One region of the Streptomyces sp. NPDC050988 genome, then DNA from elsewhere that is predicted to be linked to it. Evidence: riboswitches for the same ligand, from Rfam matches in the RefSeq annotation. Region 1 holds a riboswitch; each other region holds the start of a gene.

Region 1 (4,359 bases):
TCGGGTACCGGGTGGCGGTGCTCGCCGTCGACCCGTCGTCGAGCCGGACGGGCGGGTCCATCCTCGGCGACAAGACACGCATGGAACGCCTGGCCGTCGACCCGGCGGCCTTCATCCGGCCCTCCCCCACCGCCGGGACGCTCGGCGGAGTCGCGAAGGCGACCCGGGAGTCGATCGTGGTGATGGAGGCGGCGGGCTACGACGTCGTCCTGGTCGAGACGGTCGGCGTCGGCCAGTCCGAGACCGCCGTCGCGAACATGGTCGACTCCTTCCTGCTCCTGACCCTCGCCCGGACCGGGGACCAGTTGCAGGGCATCAAGAAGGGTGTCCTGGAGCTGGCGGACGTGATCGCCGTCAACAAGGCGGACGGACCCCACGAGCGTGAAGCCCGGGGCGCGGCAAGGGAGTTGGCGGGCGCTCTGCGGCTGATGCATCCCGCCGATACCGCCTGGACGCCACCGGTGCTGAGTTGCAGCGCCCGTGAGTCGACCGGCCTCGACACGGTCTGGGAGCGCCTCGAACAGCACCGCGCGCTCCTCGACTCGACCGGCCGCCTCGCCGCCAAGCGCCGTGACCAGCAGGTCGACTGGACCTGGACGATGGTGCGCGACGAACTCCTCGGCCGCCTGCACGCCGACCCCGCCGTACGAGCTCTCGGACCCGACCTCGAACAGCGGGTCAGGGACGGCGAGTTGACGGCCACGCTCGCCGCCGAGCGCATTCTGCGGGCGTTCGGCGGCGATACGGACTGAGCCGCCGGACCGGGCCGGGCTGAGCGGCACCGGGTCGGAGTGGGAAGTGCGCAACGCGTGTTCACTCCGGCCGGTGCGCCACCGGCTGAGGGGCCGGTGGCCGTTGGGGGACCAGGGCGGGCGGCGCCACAGGAGTGGGGCGGTACCCGCCCGGTTCACCTGGGCGGTGTCTCGTACGACCGTCCGGCATATGGGCAAAGTTCCGCGTCGCGCGGCCGCGCCCCCTAGGCTGGCCGGTGCAGCTGGTTCGCCCCGTCCGCCAGGCGGGATGCGTCGCAAGAGGGAACCCGGTGGGAATCCGGGACTGCCCCGCAGCGGTGAGCGAGAACGACCGCCGTCATACGCACTGGGCCCCGAGAAGCGGGACCTGGGAAGCGACGGCCAGTAGGTGTCCTCCGTACGGAGGACGTGCTCGCGAGTCCGAAGACCTGCCATCTGCCCGTACGTGACCGATCGCGTACGGACATCCCGATGACCTCGTGGGCGGGTCGGCGTACATATCCGGTGGACGACCGCGCCTTGCCGCGCGAGGTTCCTCGGCCGGGTTCGTCACCCCTTCGCGCTCACGTCCGTCCCGGGATCTCAGGGAGACATCTCGCGAAGGAGAGTTCCGTGACATCGAAGTCCGCAGCCGCGGCGGCACGGGCCACCGTGTACGGCTACCCCCGTCAGGGCAGTGGCCGGGAACTGAAGAAGGCGATCGAGAGGTACTGGAAGGGCCGCGTCGACGCCGACGCCCTCCGGGCCACCGCCGCCGAACTGCGCCGCACCAACTGGCGGCAGCTGGCCGAGGCAGGCATCCACGAAGTGCCGACCGGCGACTTCTCGTACTACGACCATGTCCTGGACACCAGCGTCATGGTCGGCGCGATCCCCGGGCGCCACCGCGCCGCAGTCCAGGCCGACGCGCTCGACGGCTACTTCGCGATGGCCCGCGGCACGCAGGACGTGGCGCCGCTGGAGATGACGAAGTGGTTCGACACCAACTACCACTATCTGGTGCCGGAGTTGGGTCCGGACACCGTCTTCACGGCCGACTCCGCCAAGCAGGTCGCCGAGCTACGCGAAGCCCTCGCCCTCGGCCTCACCGCCCGGCCGGTCCTCGTCGGACCCGTCACCTACCTCCTGCTCGCCAAGCCCGCGCCCGGTGTGGCCGCCGACTTCGACCCGCTGACCCTGCTGGACCGGCTCCTGCCGGTGTACGCCGAGGTCCTCTCCGACCTGCGGGCGGCGGGCGCGGAGTGGGTGCAGCTCGACGAACCGGCCCTGGTCCAGGACCGTACGCCCGCCGAACTCAACGCGGCCACGCGCGCCTACCGCAACCTCGGCGCGCTCACCGAGCGTCCGAAGCTGCTGGTCGCCTCCTACTTCGACCGGCTCGGCGACGCGCTGCCGGTGCTGGCCAAGGCCCCGGTAGAGGGTCTCGCCCTCGACTTCACCGAGGCGGCCGCCGCCAACCTGGACGCGCTCGCCACCGTGGGCGGGCTGCCCGGCAAGCGCCTGATCGCGGGCGTGGTCAACGGCCGCAACATCTGGGTCAACGACCTCACCAAGTCCCTCGCCACGCTCGGCACCCTGCTCGGGCTGGCCGACCGGGTCGACGTGGCCGCGTCCTGCTCGCTGCTCCATGTGCCGCTCGACGCGACCGCCGAACGGGACATCGAGCCCCAGATCCTGCGCTGGCTCGCCTTCGCCCGGCAGAAGACGGCCGAGATCGTCACCCTCGCCAAGGGACTCGCCCAGGGCACGGGATCGATCACCGGCGAACTCGCCGCCAACCGGGCCGCCCTGGCCTCCCGCGCGAACTCGCCCATCACCCGCGACCCGGCCGTACGGGCGCGGGTCGGTGCGGTCACGGACGCCAACTGCCGCCGCTCCCAGCCGTACGGCGAACGCGCCGCCGCGCAGCGCGCCCACCTGGGTCTGCCCCTCCTCCCGACCACCACCATCGGCTCCTTCCCGCAGACCGCCGAACTGCGCGTCGCCCGCGCCGACCTGCGCGCCGGGCGCATCGACACGGCCGGCTACGAGGAGCGCATCAGGGCCGAGATCCAGGAGGTGATCTCCTTCCAGGAGAAGACCGGCCTGGACGTCCTCGTGCACGGCGAGGCCGAACGCAACGACATGGTCCAGTACTTCGCCGAGCAGCTGACGGGCTATCTCGCCACGCAGCACGGCTGGGTCCAGTCGTACGGCACCCGTTACGTCCGTCCGCCGATCCTGGCCGGCGACATCTCCCGCCCCGAGCCGATGACCGTGCGCTGGACGACGTACGCCCAGTCGCTAACCCCGCGCCCCGTCAAGGGCATGCTCACGGGGCCGGTCACCATGCTCGCCTGGTCCTTCGTCCGCGACGACCAGCCGCTCGGCGACACCGCCCGCCAGGTGGCCCTCGCCCTGCGCGACGAGGTCAACGACCTTGAGACGGCCGGGACTTCGGTCATCCAGGTCGACGAACCCGCGCTGCGCGAGACCCTGCCGCTGCGCGCCGCCGACCGCCCCGGCTATCTGGCGTGGGCCACCGAGGCGTTCCGGCTCACCACCGCCGGGGTCCGGCCGGACACCCAGATCCACACCCACATGTGCTACGCCGAGTTCGGCGACATCGTCCAGGCGATCGACGATCTCGACGCGGACGTCATCAGCCTGGAGGCCGCCCGCTCCCACATGCAGGTCGCCCGCGAACTGGCCGCCCACGGCTATCCGCGCGAGGCCGGGCCCGGTGTCTACGACATCCACTCCCCGCGCGTGCCGAGCACGGACGAGGCGGCCGCCCTGCTGCGCAAGGGACTTGAGGCCATCCCGGCCGAACGGCTCTGGGTCAACCCCGACTGCGGCCTGAAGACCCGAGGCTGGCCCGAGACCCGAGCCTCCCTGGACAACCTGGTCGCGGCAGCGCACGCGGTACGCGCCGAACTGCCCACCACTGACTGATCCGACTCATCCGATCCGAACGACCGCCGGCCGGCCGGGGACATCCGTGTCCCCGGCCGTCACGTCGGCACGTCGGCACGTCGGCACGTCGGCACGTCGGCACGTCGGAGGGTCAGCCGGTCGGAGGGTCAGCCGGTCGGCAGCCGGGCGGCGCCGTGCCCCGGAGGCGCGTCCCTCCCTGCCTCCTGCGCCGCGGTGAGCGCGCGGACGACGAACACGCATGCCACGGCCGCACCCACGACGGCCGCGTCGGCCGCCATAAGCAGGTGTACATCCGTGTAGGCACGCGCGATGACCTCGTCCGTGGAGTCCGCGTACATCAGCCCCACCCCGCTCAGCATCCCGGCCAGCCACAGACCCCACCACCAGTTCACGGCACGTGGCAGCCGCGCCCCCGGGGCGCTCGCCCGGTGGATGTCCGCGACGATTCCGCGGGGTATCCACAGGTTCGCGACTGGCACGATCCAGCCCGCGTACACCCATGGCCAGGCGTATCGCGGCGGTCGTCCCGACAGGACGTGCGCGTTGTCCCGCACGCGCCACAGCCATGCCAGGAACGCGATCGCGCAGAGCACCGTGGCACCGTCCCCCAGGGAACCGACGATGTGGTAGCCGTCCTCCAGTGCGGTCAGCGGGCGGTGCTGCCCGTCACCCTGGTCCGGTGGCCCTGAGG
Region 2 (4,359 bases), on a different contig from region 1:
GAAAGCCGGCGTATCCATTGCCGTAGCGCCGTACCGTGCGCCGGTCGGGGTCCACTTCCAGGATGGTGTCGGTGACGCGTTCCAGGAACGCCCGGTCGTGCGTTGCCACGACGACCGTGCCCCGATGACGGCGCAGATGTCCTTCGAGCCAGGCCACGGCCTCGTCGTCCAGGTCGTTGGTCGGCTCGTCGAGCAGCAGCAGTTCGGGGGCCGAGGCCAGGGTCGCGGCGAGCGCGAGCCGGGAGCGCTGCCCTCCGGAGAGGGTGTTCAGCGCACGCTCCCGGTCCAGTGGCGCGTGCTCGCCGAGCCGTCGCAGGGTCACCTCGACCCGGCGATCCGCGCTGTGCCCGCCCCGCGCGTCGAACTCGGCCACCAGTGCCGCGTAGCGGTCCAACTCGGCGGTGCCGGCCGTGCCCAGTGCGGCCTCGGCGACCCGAATACGGTGCTCCAGGGCGCGTAGTTCGCCCAGTACGTGGTCCACAGCATCGCCCACGCGCGCCGAACCGGGCAGGTCGAGGGTCTGGCGAAGGTGGCCGATCCCGCCCGGCGCGACGACGGTCAGGCTGCCGTTGTCGACCGGCTCCTGCCCTGCCAGCAGCCGCAGGAGCGTGGACTTCCCGGAGCCGTTGTCCCCGACGATCCCGACCTTCTCACCCGGCCGGACAGTGAGGGACACACGGTCCAGCACCACGCGGTCGCCGTAGCGCTTGGTCACCTCGGCGAGAGCGATCTGGGACGTGGCGAGAGACGCGGTGAGAGGAGAAGCAGTGACGGTGGTGACGGTGGTGTCGACGGAAGCACAGTGCAAGTGCGGTCCTTTGCTCGGTGAACAGGGTCGTGCGGCTGACAGCGGAAGCACCGGCTGCCGACCGATGAACAATAAGCTAGACGATACGGTCCGTCTCGTCAATAGCTTTAGCCCGCACCCCCACAGGAAAGCGGGGTCCGCTTGCGCCTGCGGGTAGGGAGGCGAGCTGGCTTCAGCGGCGGCGCAGGCGTTTGTCGGTGATCGGCGGGGTGGGGTCGATGTAGACCAGCCGCACAACCGGACGCCCCACGGCCCTCCTAGGCCAGCAGTCTGCGGATCAACTCCCCTGCCTCACCCAGGAGTTCGACCTCGTGCGGGCTCATCGTCGGGTTGGCGGCCCGTTGCCGTGTGGCCCAGCCGAGACCGCCGTCCGGGCCCGTCAGGAGTGCCGGGTCGGGGCAGCCGGTCAGCAGGGCGGACAGCATCTCCTCGGCCAGGAGGGCGCGGGGATCGTCGTCGACGGCCACCTGGGCCACGATCACGGCGGACATGCTCCAGTCGCGGCCGGGCGGACCCTCGTCGGTGTTGGCCCAGTCGATCACCATGGGGCCGGCCGGGGTCAGGAGGACGTTCTCCGGGTGCAGATCCAGGTGCAGGACGCGTACGGCGGGGTCGGTGGAACGGCGGGCCGGGATCGCGTGCAGGTCGCGCAGGAGCCGGGCGAGCGCCAACCCTGCCTCCCCGGCCGCGAGTTGGCCGACGGCCAGCGCCTCGACCACGGTCGGCCCGTACAGCCGCTCCATCACGAGGTCGGTGCGCGCGTCCGCAGCCCGCACGCGCGGCACGGGATAGCCGTGACCCCGTACGTGCTCCATGACGGCCGCCTCGGCCGGCGCGTCCCCATAGCCGTCCCGGTAGCGGCGCAGCACCCACGCCCCGCCCCCGGAACCATCGCCGAGACCGTCGTAGCCGTCGTGATCGTCGAGCGCGTAGACATCCGCCGTGCGCCCCGAACCGAGCAGGCGGCCGGCCCCCGCAGGTATCCCCATGGGCAGAAGCTACCCGGAGCCGCCGCCCGGCCTCACAGACAGGCCCACAGGCGACCCCCAACAGCCGCCCCTCAGGGTCTTGCTACGGGCCGGTACAGTGAGCGGGTCGTCATCACAGTCGTTACGGGGGGAAGCCGGTGCAAATCCGGCGCTGACCCGCAACCGTGTGCCGCCCGGCCGATCGGTCGATCACTGGATCACTGGACCAATGGATTCAGTGGATCAATGGATCAGCCGATCAGGGGCGGTGAGCCGGACTGCCCCGTACGGACGTGACCGGCTCGCGTCACCGGGACCGCCGGTGACCGGCACCGTCGAGGCATACGGAGCCGAGCCGCCTTGGATTCCAGGCTGCCCGGCTCCCTGACCGGGAGAGGCATCCGCCGATCATGTTTGTCCGCCGCAGCGCAGCGGTACTGGCCGCTACCGCCGTGATCGGTACGGCGTTCGCGCCGGCCGCCCTCGCCGACGAGTCGCCCGGCGCGACCCCGTCCCAGGCGTTCCCCTCCGCCCTGTACGGCAGCACCGACCCCACCTACGACGGCGTCTGGCGGCAGTCGCTCGCGCTGCTCGCCCAGGACACGGTGGAGGTGAAGCCCGCGAAGAAGTCCGTCGACTGGCTCGTCGGGCAGCAGTGCGAGAGCGGGGCCTTCGCGGCGTACCGCCCCGACCCGAGCGCCAAGTGCGACGCCAAGACCAAGGTCGACACGAACAGCACGGCCGCCGCGCTGCAGGCCCTGGAGGCCCTCGACGCGAGCGACGCCGTGACGGGCGCGGCCGTGAAGTGGCTGAAGTCCGTGCAGAACAAGGACGGCGGCTGGGGCTACTTCCCCGGCACGCCCAGCGACACCAACTCGACGTCCGTCGTGATCGGGGCCCTGGACGCCGGGGACACCGACCCGAAGGACGTGCCCTCGAAGGACGACCGGACGCCGTACGACGCCCTGCTCGGCCTCTCCGTCCCCTGCGACGAGACCGGCGGCGGCGCCTTCGCCTTCCAGCCGGACAAGAAGGGCAAGCTCGCGGCGAACGCGGACGCCACGGCGGCCGGGGTGCTGGGCGCGCTCGGCGAGGGCCTGGACGCCGATCCCGACGAGGACGGCGCCGACAAGGCGTCCCCGAAGGCGTCCCAGTGCGCGGGCGGCGACTCCTTCACGATCGAGGACGCGGCTGCCAACGGTGCCCTGTACCTCGCGGGCGCGGTCGCCAAGAACGGCTATCTGAAGTCCTCCCTCCCCGGTGCCGAGGACCAGCCCGACTACGGCAACACCGCCGACACGGTCGTCGCGCTCGCCGCCGCGGGCCGCACGGCCGACACCGGGAAGCCGCTGGCCTGGCTGGAGAAGAACTCCGGTACCTGGGCGGCGAAGAGCGGCCCGGCGGCGTACGCGCAGCTGATCTTCGCGGCGAACGCCACCGGCACGGACCCGCGCGCCTTCGGCGGCGCCGACCTCGTGAAGCAGCTCGGCGCGACCGGCCCCGCGGCGACTTCCTCCGACGCCTCCACCGCCCCGGCGGACGGCAAGAACGACGAGGCGGACACCTCGGACGAGGACGACGGCGGGGTCAGCCTCTGGTGGATCATCGGGGTCGGCCTGGTCGGCGGCATCGGAATCGGCTTCCTCCTCAGCGGCCGTAACAAGAAGCAGCAGCCGTGACCTGCCGCCGCCTGGTTCTGCCGGTCCTGTGTCTCCTGCTCGCCGTCCTCGGCACGGCGGGGCAGGCCCAGGCGGTCGGCTACCGCTACTGGTCCTTCTGGGACCGGGACTCCACCGCCGATACGGCCGATACGACCGATACAGCCGATACGACCGTCCCGGCCGATACGTGGGTGTACGCGACCCAGGGGCCGTCGACCGCACGGCCCTCGGACGGTGATGTCCAGGGGTTCCGTTTCTCGGTGAGCGAGGACTCGAAGGACTCGGCGAAGCCGCGCGGGGCGGCCGACTTCGCGACGATCTGCGCGAAGACGCCCGCACGGGAGGGGTCCAAGCGGGTCGGCCTCGTCCTCGACTTCGGCACGGCCGCGGACGCCCCGTCCGGCTCGACCCCGCCCCGCCCCCGCACGGCCTGCGCCCGCGTCGACGACGACGCCACGACCGCCGACGCCCTCGCCGCCGTCGCCAAACCCCTCCGCTACGACACCAACGCCCTGCTCTGCGCCATCGCGGGCTACCCGACCACGGGCTGCGGAGAACCGGTCGCGGCCGACCGCCCGAAGACTTCGACGTCGCCCGGCGAGGAGGCGGAGAGCAAGCCCGGCAACGGGGACGGCGGCCCCTCGGTGGGCCTGTTGGCCGGAATCGCCGCGGTGGCGGCCCTGGGCTCGGCGGCGGTATGGCAAGCCCGCCGCCGCCGCGACTGACGGGCCTGTGCAATGACCGCCAGCAACGACGACGAGTACCGGAGGCGCGGCACCGGAGACACTCCCGGGCCTACGCCCGCCGCCGCCCCAGCTACCGCTGCCACCTCTGTGGGCAGGCGTTCCGCAGGGCGGAACGGGTGGGCACAGCCCATGGCACCGGGCGCCCTTTCCAGAAAAGTCCAACACAGACTCACCGC
Region 3 (4,359 bases), on a different contig from region 1:
AACAACACTGTGCTCATGCGGGTGCTCCCGGTGGAATGAAGGGCAGTCCTGTCGGCGCGCCGGACTCGATGAGCCGCCACAGCGCGTCCGTGTCCGCGTGTTCCTCGATCAGATCGCCGAGCCGGTCCAGCTGCTCCTCGCGCAGCGACCCGAACGACGTGTCGGCGGCCGGTACGAAGCGGCGCCCCGCGGCGGCGGCCACCTCGCGAAGGAAGGCCCGGCGGAAGCCGTCCGACTCCAGCGAGCCGTGCCAGTGCGTGCCCCATACCTCGCCGACCCGGCAGCCGTCGAGGAAGGGTGTGCCGCCGGTGACCTGGGCGACCCCGTGGTGAATCTCGTACCCCTCGACGGGCTCGCCGAGCGCCTCGCCGACCGGCCGGGTCAGGGTCTTCTCCCGCGCGAACCGCACCCGCACGGGAAGGAGTCCGAGCCCGTCCACCTGGCCTGCGCGCGACTCGACCTCGTCCTCGATGTGCTCGCCGAGGATCTGGAAGCCGCCGCAGATACCGAGGACGGGACGCCCCTCCGCGGCCCTCCTGGCGAGGGCGTCCGCGAGGCCGCGCTCCCGCAGCCACTCCAGGGCCCGGACGGTGCCACGGGTGCCGGGCACGACGACCAGGTCCGCGTCGACGAGTTCCTCCGCCCGGTCCACGAACCGCACGACGACGCCCGGTTCGGCGGCCAGCGCGTCCACGTCCGTGAAGTTGGACATCAGCGGGATCGCGCAGACGGCGACCCGCAGGATGTCCTCGCCGACGGGGGAGGAGACCTCGGACTCCCGGACCGAGCCCCTCAACGAGACCCTCAGCCCGTCCTCCTCGTCGATGCCCAGACCGTGCTGGAAGGGCAGGACCCCGTACGTACGACGTCCGGTGAGGTTCTCGAGCATGTCGAGGCCCGGCTCCAGCAGGGACACGTCCCCGCGGAACTTGTTGACGAGGAACCCGGCGACGAACGCCTGGTCCTCGGGCGAGAGCAGCGCGACGGTCCCGAAGAAGGAGGCGAATACACCCCCGCGGTCGATGTCGCCGACGACGAGCACGGGCAGCCGCGCGTTGCGCGCGATGCCCATGTTCACGATGTCCGTCCGCCGCAGATTGATCTCGGCGGGACTGCCCGCCCCCTCACAGATCACCGCGTCATACGTGCCCCGCAACTCGGCGAGGCACTCCAGCACGGTCCCGAGGAGCTGTTCCTGCCGCCCGCCGTGATAGCCACGGGCGCTCATCTCCCCGACGGGCCTGCCCATGAGGACGACCTGGCTGCTGCGGTCGCTGCCGGGCTTGAGCAGTACGGGATTCATGAGCGCGGTCGGTTCCACGCGCGCGGCCTGCGCCTGCATGGCCTGCGCCCGCCCGATCTCGGCGCCCTCCCGCGTGACGAACGAATTGAGCGACATGTTCTGCGCCTTGAAGGGCGCGACCTTGACGCCCTGCCGCACCAGCCACCGGCAGATCCCGGCCGTCACGACGCTCTTGCCGGCGTCGGAGGTGGTACCGGCGACGAGCAGCCCGCCGCCCGTGCGCCCGCTCATTCCCCCACTCATGACGTACGCCCCTTCGTGCGAAGGCCGTTGACGAGGAGCCGCCCGGCGACACTCACGCCGAGCGCGAGCAGACCCACGCGCCGCGAGAGCCGCACCGCCCGCTCGATGTCCCCGACCTCCACGGCCCGCCCCCCACCATTGAGTACGGGCCGGTGCTCGACCCTCCCGGCGTACGAGAGCGTCCCGCCCAGCCGTACGCCGAGCGCCCCCGCGAACGAGGCCTCTACGGGCCCGGCGTTGGGGCTCGGGTGCTTGACGGCGTCGGCACGCCAGGCGCGTACGGCCCCGCGCGGATCGCTTCCCGCGACGGCCGCGAGGACGGCGGTGAGCCGCGCCCCGGGCCACCCCGCGACGTCGTCGAGCCGCGCGGAAGCCCAGCCGTACCGCCGGTACTTGGCGGACCTGTGCCCGACCATGGCGTCGAGCGTGTTCACGGCACGGAATCCGACGAGCCCCGGCACACCGGCCGCGGCACCCCACACGAGGGCGCCCACGACGGCGTCGGAGGTGTTCTCGGCGACGGACTCGACGACGGCGCGGGCGATCCCGTCGGCGTCCAGCGCCTGCGGATCGCGCCCGCACAGGTGGGGCAGCCGCTCGCGGGCCACCTCGATGTCCCCGGCGGCGAGCGCCCCGCCGATGGCCCGGGCCTCCCGCCCGAGCGAAGTCCCGCCGACGACGGACCAGGTGGCGGCGGCGGTCAACGCGACGGACGCGGCGCCCGAGCCGCGCACGGAACGGCCGGCGAGCGCGGCGAGCCCGGTGGCACCGCCGACACACACGGCGGTGTGCAGCGCGCCCCACCCCCGGTGGTCCCGCCACAGCACCCGCTCCACGGCACCCGCGGCCCGCCCGAACGCGGCGACCGGATGCCCCCGGCGGGGATCGCCGAGCAGCAGGTCACCGAGGAGGCCGGCGGCGGCGCCGTACGCGAAGACGCGATCGGCACGCATCGGTTCAGCCGACCGTCAGGTCGGGCACAACCGTCGCTGGAAAGGCACTTGGGCAGCCGCGCATGGCGTTTTGTCCTCACTCAGGGTGTCCGCGCCCTGGTTCGACGAGACCGACGGCGAGAGTTCCTGGCTCCCGGGGTATCGATTCCCCGGTAACAGTGGCGGGACCGCGCCGGATTCGCACCGGCTTCCTCTCCTGCCGCCGTACATGGCTCCGGCAGTCCACCACGCCCACGAACACCCGTCAACTTGCCGTTGACCTGCGACGGGAGAGTGTGCTGAGGCCCACACACGGACACGGCTCCGCCCCGCCGACCGGGGGCCGACGGGGCGGAGTCGTGCGGGACGGAGGTGTGCGGGACGGAGGTGCCGTACGCGTCAGACGACGATCAGATAGATCCCGTACGCCACCGCCGCCGCGCACGCGGCGAAGCAGGCGTACGCGCCCGTGACCGCGAGGGTCGCGGTGTCGCCCTGGGCGGAGGCCGACTCGCGCTTGGAGAGGCCGACGATGCCGAGGGTGAAGAGGCCCACGAGGGCGACGGTGACGATGAGGCTGACTCCGAAGACGGAGCCGAGGGCTGCCCAGTCGATCTTCATGCTTGTGGGTTCCTTACACCGTGGCCGTACGGGCGGGCTCGGTGGCGTCCGGGCCCGGGATGGTGGTCTTGAGTTCGTCGGCCGCGGCGACCGTGCCCGCCGGCGGCGGGGTGACGGCGGCGATGGCGGTGGTCACGACACCGGCGGGCTCGCCGTCGACGTCGTTCACGTTGTCGACGGTGACGGGCTGGCGGCGGGAGAGCGCCCAGATGACCGCGGAGCCCGCGATCAGCAGCGCGCCGGTGAGGACGATGCCCCAGGTGCCCTGCTTGGTGAGGAACTCGGCGCCCGCGCCGACCAGACCGGCGGCGGGGAGCGTGAGGCCCCAGGCGACGAACATGCGGGTCGCGGTCGACCAGCGGACGACGCCGCCCTTGCGGCCGAGGCCCGAACCCATCACGGCACCGGAGCAGGACTGGGTGGTGGAGAGCGAGAAGCCGAGGTGCGAGGAGGCCAGGATGACCGTCGCGGCGCTGGTCTGGGCGGCGAAGCCCTGCGGCGGCGCGAGGTCGGTGAGGCCCTTGCCCATGGTGCGGATGATGCGCCAGCCGCCCAGGTAGGTGCCGAGCGCGATGGCGACACCGGCCGAGACGATGACCCACAGGGGAGGGTTCGAGCCGGGCGCGATCACACCGCCGGTGACCAGGGCGAGCGTGATGATGCCCATGGTCTTCTGCGCGTCGTTCGTGCCGTGGGCCAGCGAGACCAGGCCCGCGGAGGTGATCTGACCGGCGCGGTAGCCCTTGGACGTCGCCCGCTCACCGGCCTTGCCGCTGATCCGGTACGTCAGCCGGGTGGCGAGCATCGCGGCGAGTCCGGCCACCAGCGGCGCGGCGACGGCGGGGAGCAGCACCTTGGTGACGACGGTCGAACCGTTCACCGACGACCAGCCGGCCGACATGACCGCGGCGCCGATCAGGCCGCCGAACAGTGCGTGGGAGGAGCTGGAGGGCAGACCCAGGAGCCAGGTCAGCAGATTCCACAGAATGGCGCCGACGAGCGCCGCGAAGATCACTTCGGTGCGGATGCCCTCTTCGTTGATGAGGCCGCCGGAGATCGTCCTGGCGACCTCCACGGAGAGGAACGCACCGACGAGGTTCAGCACGGCGGACATGGCCACCGCCGTCTTGGGCTTCAGGGCACCGGTCGAGATGGTCGTCGCCATCGCGTTGGCTGTGTCGTGGAAACCGTTCGTGAAATCGAACACGAGAGCGGTAACGATCACGATTCCGAGGAGGAGCGTGATGTGTTCCATTTACC

Evidence for each region. Region 1 has a riboswitch for cobalamin ahead of metE (5-methyltetrahydropteroyltriglutamate--homocysteine S-methyltransferase). Riboswitches for the same ligand answer to the same signal wherever they lie in the genome.
Region 2: another riboswitch for cobalamin. It lies ahead of ACIBEI_RS16130 (prenyltransferase/squalene oxidase repeat-containing protein); the one in region 1 lies ahead of metE (5-methyltetrahydropteroyltriglutamate--homocysteine S-methyltransferase).
Region 3: another riboswitch for cobalamin. It lies ahead of ACIBEI_RS36535 (cobalamin biosynthesis protein); the one in region 1 lies ahead of metE (5-methyltetrahydropteroyltriglutamate--homocysteine S-methyltransferase).

Annotation. Positions count from the first base shown of each region.
Region 1 covers NZ_JBITFQ010000023.1:7,801-12,159, forward strand. Annotated here, with positions in the region: gene meaB (methylmalonyl Co-A mutase-associated GTPase MeaB) at 1-752, shown strand, start outside; cobalamin riboswitch at 979-1,203, shown strand; gene metE (5-methyltetrahydropteroyltriglutamate--homocysteine S-methyltransferase) at 1,365-3,686, shown strand; gene ACIBEI_RS34745 (DUF4328 domain-containing protein) at 3,815-4,359, opposite strand, start outside.
Region 2 covers NZ_JBITFQ010000006.1:75,177-79,535, forward strand. Annotated here, with positions in the region: gene abc-f (ribosomal protection-like ABC-F family protein) at 1-730, opposite strand, end outside; gene ACIBEI_RS16125 (phosphotransferase) at 1,066-1,797, opposite strand; cobalamin riboswitch at 1,883-2,079, shown strand; gene ACIBEI_RS16130 (prenyltransferase/squalene oxidase repeat-containing protein) at 2,187-3,455, shown strand; gene ACIBEI_RS16135 (SCO2322 family protein) at 3,452-4,162, shown strand; gene ACIBEI_RS16140 (energy-coupling factor transporter transmembrane component T) at 4,313-4,359, shown strand, end outside.
Region 3 covers NZ_JBITFQ010000025.1:81,533-85,891, forward strand. Annotated here, with positions in the region: gene cobN (cobaltochelatase subunit CobN) at 1-17, opposite strand, end outside; gene ACIBEI_RS36530 (cobyric acid synthase) at 14-1,534, opposite strand; gene ACIBEI_RS36535 (cobalamin biosynthesis protein) at 1,543-2,499, opposite strand; cobalamin riboswitch at 2,597-2,733, opposite strand; gene ACIBEI_RS36540 (hypothetical protein) at 2,878-3,099, opposite strand; gene ACIBEI_RS36545 (anion permease) at 3,113-4,354, opposite strand.